DNA from 2 places in the Carnobacterium sp. 17-4 genome. Region 2 is predicted to be linked to the other one. Evidence: predicted binding sites of a transcription regulator. Region 2 holds the regulator's gene; the other holds the start of a gene.
What was found. The regulator CtsR, encoded in region 2, represses protease genes until heat stress. The targets are predictions, from matches to a motif close to TTGGTCAAAAAAGGTCAAANA.
Positions count from the first base shown of each region.

Region 1 (3,410 bases), 570 kb from region 2:
CTTCATCAATCATTGAAGGATTAGGTAGTTTGACACCTAACAAGTGGCTCAATACACGTTTAGTAACATCTTTGATATCGGCTGCACGTTCTTGCATGTAAGGATTATCTTCCATGCCCTCAAACATACCAATAAACATATCTGTTACTTCTTTTAAACCACTCTCTGCGTTGATCTTATTGTCAACGATCGAGCTTTCGATGCTCCCGATTAATTCTGGATCAGAAAGAACCATTAAATGAGCATCAAAAACTTGGGCTTCTTTTTCGCCTAAAGATTCTGCTGCTTTAGACCGAATGATCTCAAGTTCTTTTGATGCTTTATTTAATGCCGTTTTTAAGCGGTCAATTTCTGAATCAGAGTTCTCAACTGAAATTTTGTTGAAAGTTAAATCGGGTTCAGTTAGTAAGTAAGCTTTTGCTACTGCAATACCGTCACTTGCTGCGATCCCTTTTAATTTTTCAACCATTATTCAGCTAAGCCTTCTTTCTTCATTGTTTCTTCGATTCCTGTAAGAGCTTCAGCTTCATCTGAACCATCAGCAGAGATAACTACGTCAGCACCTTGGCCAACACCTAAAGACATAACGCCCATGATTGATTTTAAGTTTACTGATTTACCTTTATATTCTAAGTTGATATCTGAGCTATATTTGCTTGCTGTTTGTACTAATAATGTTGCTGGACGTGCATGGATACCTGTTTCAGCTACTACGTGAAATTCGCGTTTTTCCATAATTAAAAATCCCCTTTAATAAATATTATTTTTGAGAACTACATCCAGTTTTAACTGTCAATAACAATTCTTTTCAGTAAAACAATTGATACAGCCCTTACAATTTACTAGAATACCATTTTTTGCTCATTTAAACAACTATTATTTCCTAATTTTAATCTACTGCTTTTTAGATTGACCTATACCGATAAATGATATTTCCATTATGCAGAGCCTCTCCAATAATCTGTTCCTTTTTTTTATGATTAATCCAAATTTCGCGAAAAGTCATAAAATCATTTTTTTCAATTGTTATGTTGTCTACTTGACCTTGAACTAATTGATCCATCTTCATTTGCAGTTCTTCTTTTGTCATTTTAAAAACATCCTTGCTTTATTTTTTTATTTATCTTGAATATCAATAGTTTAATGGAAAATACTGAAAATTTATAGTGCCAATTACTTGAAAGCAAAAAAAGGTCAGTGTATAATAATAATCATGAAAGGTCAGTAATGGTCAATTAATTGCTTGGTCTTTTATTTTCCTAACTAACCGATTATATGAAAGGTTGTGCTGAAATGTTATGTCAAAATTGTAACCAACGAGAAGCAACTATCCATTTATATACCAATATGAATGGTCAAAAGGGTCAATTAGATGTTTGCCAAAATTGTTATCAACTTATTAAAAATGCACAAAATCGTGGAGAAATTAGAAACAATCGCACACCACAAGACCCCTTTGGTTTTGGTAACTTAGATCAATTTTTCCGTTCGATGCAAAATGCACAAAACAATAACTTCCAACAAAATAATCCTGACGTTCCTCCCACTCAAAATGGTTCAGGAGGTCAACCACCCATTAATAAGAAACCTGGTCTTTTGGGTGAATATGGAACAAGTTTAACTGAAGCAGCTAGATCAGGTGCTATTGATCCAGTTATAGGGCGTGACAAAGAAATTGAACGAGTGATTGAAATTCTAAACCGTCGTACTAAAAATAATCCTGTCTTAACCGGAGAGCCTGGTGTTGGTAAAACAGCTGTTGTTGAAGGCTTAGCACAAAAAATTGTTGACGGTGACGTTCCTCAAAAATTATTAGGTAAAGAAGTTATTCGATTAGATGTCGCTTCATTAGTTCAAGGAACTGGTATTCGTGGACAATTCGAAGAACGTATGCAGCAATTAATGGATGAATTAAAGAAAAATCCACAAATCATTTTATTTATTGATGAAGTTCATGAAATTGTTGGAGCCGGAAGTGCAGAAGGAAGTATGGATGCTGGAAATATGCTTAAACCAGCTCTTGCACGTGGTGAATTACAAATGGTTGGAGCAACAACTTTAAAAGAGTATCGTACAATTGAAAAAGACGCTGCATTAGAACGTCGTATGCAACCTGTACGTGTAAGCGAACCGTCTGTTGAAGAGACCATTACCATTCTTAAAGGTTTGCAAAAGAAATATGAAGATTATCACCACGTTCATTACACAGATGAAGCAATCACAAGCGCCGTAAATCTTTCTAATCGTTATATTCAGGATCGTTTTTTGCCCGATAAAGCAATCGATCTATTAGATGAATCAGGTTCTAAAAAGAACCTAACAATACAAGTTGTCGATCCTAAACAACTTGAAGATAAAATCGCAGAAGCTGCTCAACAAAAACAATTAGCTTTACAGCAAGAAGATTATGAAAAAGCTGCTTTTTATCGTGATCAAGCTAAAAAATTCGCTACCATGCGTGATCAGCAAAAACCAGATTCAGATGAACCTACTGTAACGGAAGAAGATATGATTGAAATCATTGAAATGAAAACAAATATTCCAGTAGGCGAATTAAAAGAAAAAGAACAAGAACAATTGCGTAATCTAGGAGAAGATTTGAAGAAACACGTTATTGGACAAGATGAAGCAATTGAAAAAGTTTCTAGGGCTATACGTAGAAATCGAATAGGGTTTAATAGTAAAAATCGTCCAATCGGTTCTTTCCTTTTCGTTGGTCCTACAGGGGTCGGAAAAACTGAATTAGCTAAACAATTAGCACTAGAACTTTTCGGTAGTAAAGATGCTTATATCCGTTTTGATATGAGTGAATATATGGAGAAACATAGTGTCTCTAAGTTGATTGGTTCTCCTCCAGGATACATTGGCTATGATGAAGCAGGTCAGTTAACTGAAAAAGTTCGCCACAATCCTTACAGCCTCATTTTATTAGATGAAGTTGAAAAAGCTCATCCAGATGTTTTGCATATGTTCTTACAAATTCTGGACGATGGCAGATTAACCGATGCTCAAGGACGTACGGTGAGCTTTAAAGACACCATTATTATTATGACAAGTAACGCGGGTACTGGAAATGTAGAAGCAAGTGTTGGTTTTGGTGCTGCCGCTTCTGGTACTCAGAAATCTGTGTTAAATCATTTAAGTGATTACTTCAAACCCGAGTTTATTAACCGTTTTGATGGAATTGTTGAATTTAACTCACTTACAAAAGAAAACTTATTGTATATTGTAGATCTATTGATAGCAGATGTGAATAATATGCTCGAACATCAAGGTATATCCATAGAAGTTGACCAGTCTGCTAAAGAAAAATTAGTAGAATTAGGTTATGATCCAAAATTAGGCGCTCGTCCTTTACGTCGTGTCATTCAAGAACAAATTGAAGATCGTATTGCTGATTTTTATCTTGA
Region 1 covers NC_015391.1:799,090-802,499, reverse strand. The annotation lists gene ptsP (phosphoenolpyruvate--protein phosphotransferase) at 1-469, opposite strand, end outside; gene CAR_RS03890 (phosphocarrier protein HPr) at 469-735, opposite strand; gene CAR_RS03885 (hypothetical protein) at 905-1,090, opposite strand; gene CAR_RS03880 (ATP-dependent Clp protease ATP-binding subunit) at 1,294-3,410, shown strand, end outside.
Region 1: a site for CtsR is predicted at 1,218-1,238, ahead of CAR_RS03880 (ATP-dependent Clp protease ATP-binding subunit). Genes of this name have one in related genera too.

Region 2 (3,410 bases):
GGGCATTGCTGGGTAGCTATGTGTGGACGGGATAAACGCTGAAAGCATCTAAGCGTGAAGCCCCCCTCAAGATGAGATTTCCCATCACGTAAGTGAGTAAGACCCCTGAGAGATGATCAGGTAGATAGGTTGGAAGTGGAAGTATAGCGATATACGGAGCGGACCAATACTAATCGGTCGAGGACTTAACCAAAGCAATACCCGGTGTACAAAGGTAAGCAAACGAATTACACTTTAAACTTTATCCAGTTTTGAGAGTCCAACGGACTTTTGATTGAAATTGTGTGGTGATGATGGCAAGAAGGTCACACCTGTTCCCATGCCGAACACAGAAGTTAAGCTTCTTAGCGCCGATGGTAGTGAAGGGTTTCCCTTTGTGAGAGTAGGACGTTGCCACGCAAATTCAATTATTTTTTTTTATCCCATGGAGGTTTAGCTCAGCTGGGAGAGCATCTGCCTTACAAGCAGAGGGTCGGCGGTTCGATCCCGTCAACCTCCACCATGAGTCATTAGCTCAGTTGGTAGAGCATCTGACTTTTAATCAGAGGGTCGCAGGTTCGAATCCTGCATGACTCATAACTAATCATTCAAACAGGGTTAGTTATGCCAGACTTATTGCGGGTGTGGCGGAATTGGCAGACGCACTAGATTTAGGATCTAGCGTCGCGAGACGTGGGGGTTCAAGTCCCTTCACCCGCACCATTTTTTAGTTGAATGATTAGTGAAGTACCACTTTAGCCGGCTTAGCTCAGTTGGTAGAGCATCTGATTTGTAATCAGAGGGTCGAGGGTTCAACTCCTTTAGCCGGCATTTTTTTGCGAAAGTAGTTCAGTGGTAGAACATCACCTTGCCAAGGTGGGGGTCGCGGGTTCGAATCCCGTCTTTCGCTTACTAGTTCAACTAGTGAGGTCATTCGCAAGAATAAACAGCTGTTCTAATGCCGGGGTGGCGGAACAGGTAGACGCACAGGACTTAAAATCCTGCGGTGAGTGATCACCGTGCCGGTTCGATTCCGGCCCTCGGCACCATTTGCACCCATAGCTCAATTGGATAGAGTACTTGACTACGAATCAAGGGGTTAGAGGTTCAAGTCCTCTTGGGTGCATTTCTTTTGAAAAAGAGAATAACTCAGTAACGGGAAGTAGCTCAGCTTGGTAGAGCACTTGGTTTGGGACCAAGGGGTCGCAGGTTCGAATCCTGTCTTCCCGATAAATAATTTAAAAAGATAATTTCTCTTGTTTTAGAGGAATTATCTTTTTTTGTTTATTAGCCAGGTGAGCATGATTGCACATAAAGGGAATTTACAAGCTGAATTAGAAGAAAGTGAGTAGAGATGCTTTTCAAATCTTCTTATTTCTCGTATAATGAAAGTCAGTATTAGTCAAGAATGCTCCAGGGGTTAACTGGAGGCATCCTCCACTATTAATTTAATTTGCTTTTAGCAATTTTAAAGGTAAGCTAAATAATACGTCTAGTGTTAGGACTAAAAGAAAAGGAGTGTTACTAAAAAAACACCATTGCAATGTAGAGCAATTAGAGATAAAATCTTTACCATACATTAAAATGTTTTAGTAACAAGTACCCCATGCACAATCAAAACATGTCGGATATCATTGAAGCTTATTTAAAAAAAGTTTTAGGTCAAGATGAACAAGTCGAAATTAGGCGTAGTGAAATGGCAGATCGATTTAATTGTGTTCCTTCTCAAATAAATTATGTGATAAATACTCGCTTTACTGTACAACAAGGCTATTTGGTTGAAAGTAAACGTGGTGGTGGCGGGTATATACGAATCATTAAAGTGAAGTTGTTAGCTGAAGCTGAAATGCTGGATATGATGATTGATATTATTGGGAAAAAGATTTCTCAAAAGAATGCTTATTCTATTATAGAGAGATTATTTGAATCTGAGATGTTGACTAAACGAGAGGCAAACATCATGTTAGCAGTAATGGAAAAGTCACTCCTAAATTCTAGCGGAGCAGATGAAAATGAATTAAGAGCTAAATTACTAATAGCTTTTTTAAACAATTTAAAATATGAGTAAAGTATAAAAACGGAGGCGAAATGAATGGATGAATTATTTTCTGAAAAAGCAAGAATGGTTTTGATCATGGCGCAAGAAGAAGCAAAAGGATTTCGTCATCATTCTGTAGGAACTGAGCACATTCTTTTAGGGTTAATTATGGAACAAGATGGTATTGCAGGAAAAACGTTAAGACAATTTTCTGTTACTGAAATGGATATTCGTGAAGAAATTGAACACTTTACGGGTTATGGAACAATGAAGTACCTTTCTAAAAATGCGATTCTTCCTTATTCACCAAGAGCCAAACAAGCCATTACGTTTGCAACAGATGAAGCAAGACGCATGGGATCAGCGCTTGTTGGTACAGAACATTTATTGCTAGGATTATTGCGTGAAGAAGATATTTTATCTTCTAAAATTTTAAACAACTTAGACATTAATTTAAATAAAGCTCGTCAAATCGTATTGAAAAAAATCGGTTTGAGCGATGTAACGAATGGTAAAGGAAGAAAAGCTAAGCCAGCTGCTAAACAAGTTGCCGGTACACCTACTTTGGACTCACTAGCTCGTGATCTAACAGCTGTCGCAAGAGAAGGAAAGCTAGATCCAGTTGTTGGTCGTCACAAAGAAATCCAACGTATTATTCAAGTTTTAAGTCGCCGAACAAAAAATAACCCTGTTTTGGTTGGGGAACCTGGTGTCGGTAAAACAGCCATTGCAGAAGGTTTAGCACAAAAAATTATTGATGGAGAAGTTCCAGCTGCATTAGCCAATAAACGATTAATGATGCTAGATATGGGTTCATTGGTAGCTGGTACAAAATATCGTGGTGAGTTTGAAGAACGAATGAAAAAAGTGATTGATGAGATTTATCAAGATGGCGAAGTGGTTTTATTTATAGATGAATTGCATACTTTAATTGGTGCTGGTGGAGCAGAAGGTGCAATTGATGCATCGAATATTTTGAAGCCTGCATTAGCGCGTGGCGAGTTGCAAACGATTGGAGCAACAACTTTAGATGAATACCAAAAGTATATTGAAAAGGATGCAGCTTTAGAAAGACGATTTGCACCCATTCATGTGGATGCTCCTTCAGAAGAAGAAGCTGAAGAGATATTGTTAGGATTACGTTCTCGTTATGAAGAGCATCATGGTGTTGAAATTACAGATGAGGCAGTACATGCTGCGGTTAAGTACTCATCACGTTATATTATGTCAAGACAGTTACCAGATAAAGCCATTGATTTGATAGATGAATCAGCTTCTAAAGTAAGATTAGATGTTTCGAGTAAACCTTCGCCAGTTGCAGCTGCGGTTACAGATTTAGAAGGTTTAATACAAGAAAAAGAAGAAGCTATTCAATTGCAAGATTTTGAAAAAG
Region 2 covers NC_015391.1:224,872-228,281, forward strand. The annotation lists rRNA gene CAR_RS01110 (23S ribosomal RNA) at 1-193, shown strand, start outside; rRNA gene rrf (5S ribosomal RNA) at 284-399, shown strand; tRNA gene CAR_RS01120 (tRNA-Val) at 427-502, shown strand; tRNA gene CAR_RS01125 (tRNA-Lys) at 504-576, shown strand; tRNA gene CAR_RS01130 (tRNA-Leu) at 618-702, shown strand; tRNA gene CAR_RS01135 (tRNA-Thr) at 738-810, shown strand; tRNA gene CAR_RS01140 (tRNA-Gly) at 818-889, shown strand; tRNA gene CAR_RS01145 (tRNA-Leu) at 940-1,028, shown strand; tRNA gene CAR_RS01150 (tRNA-Arg) at 1,032-1,105, shown strand; tRNA gene CAR_RS01155 (tRNA-Pro) at 1,136-1,209, shown strand; gene CAR_RS01160 (CtsR family transcriptional regulator) at 1,586-2,047, shown strand; gene CAR_RS01165 (ATP-dependent Clp protease ATP-binding subunit) at 2,072-3,410, shown strand, end outside.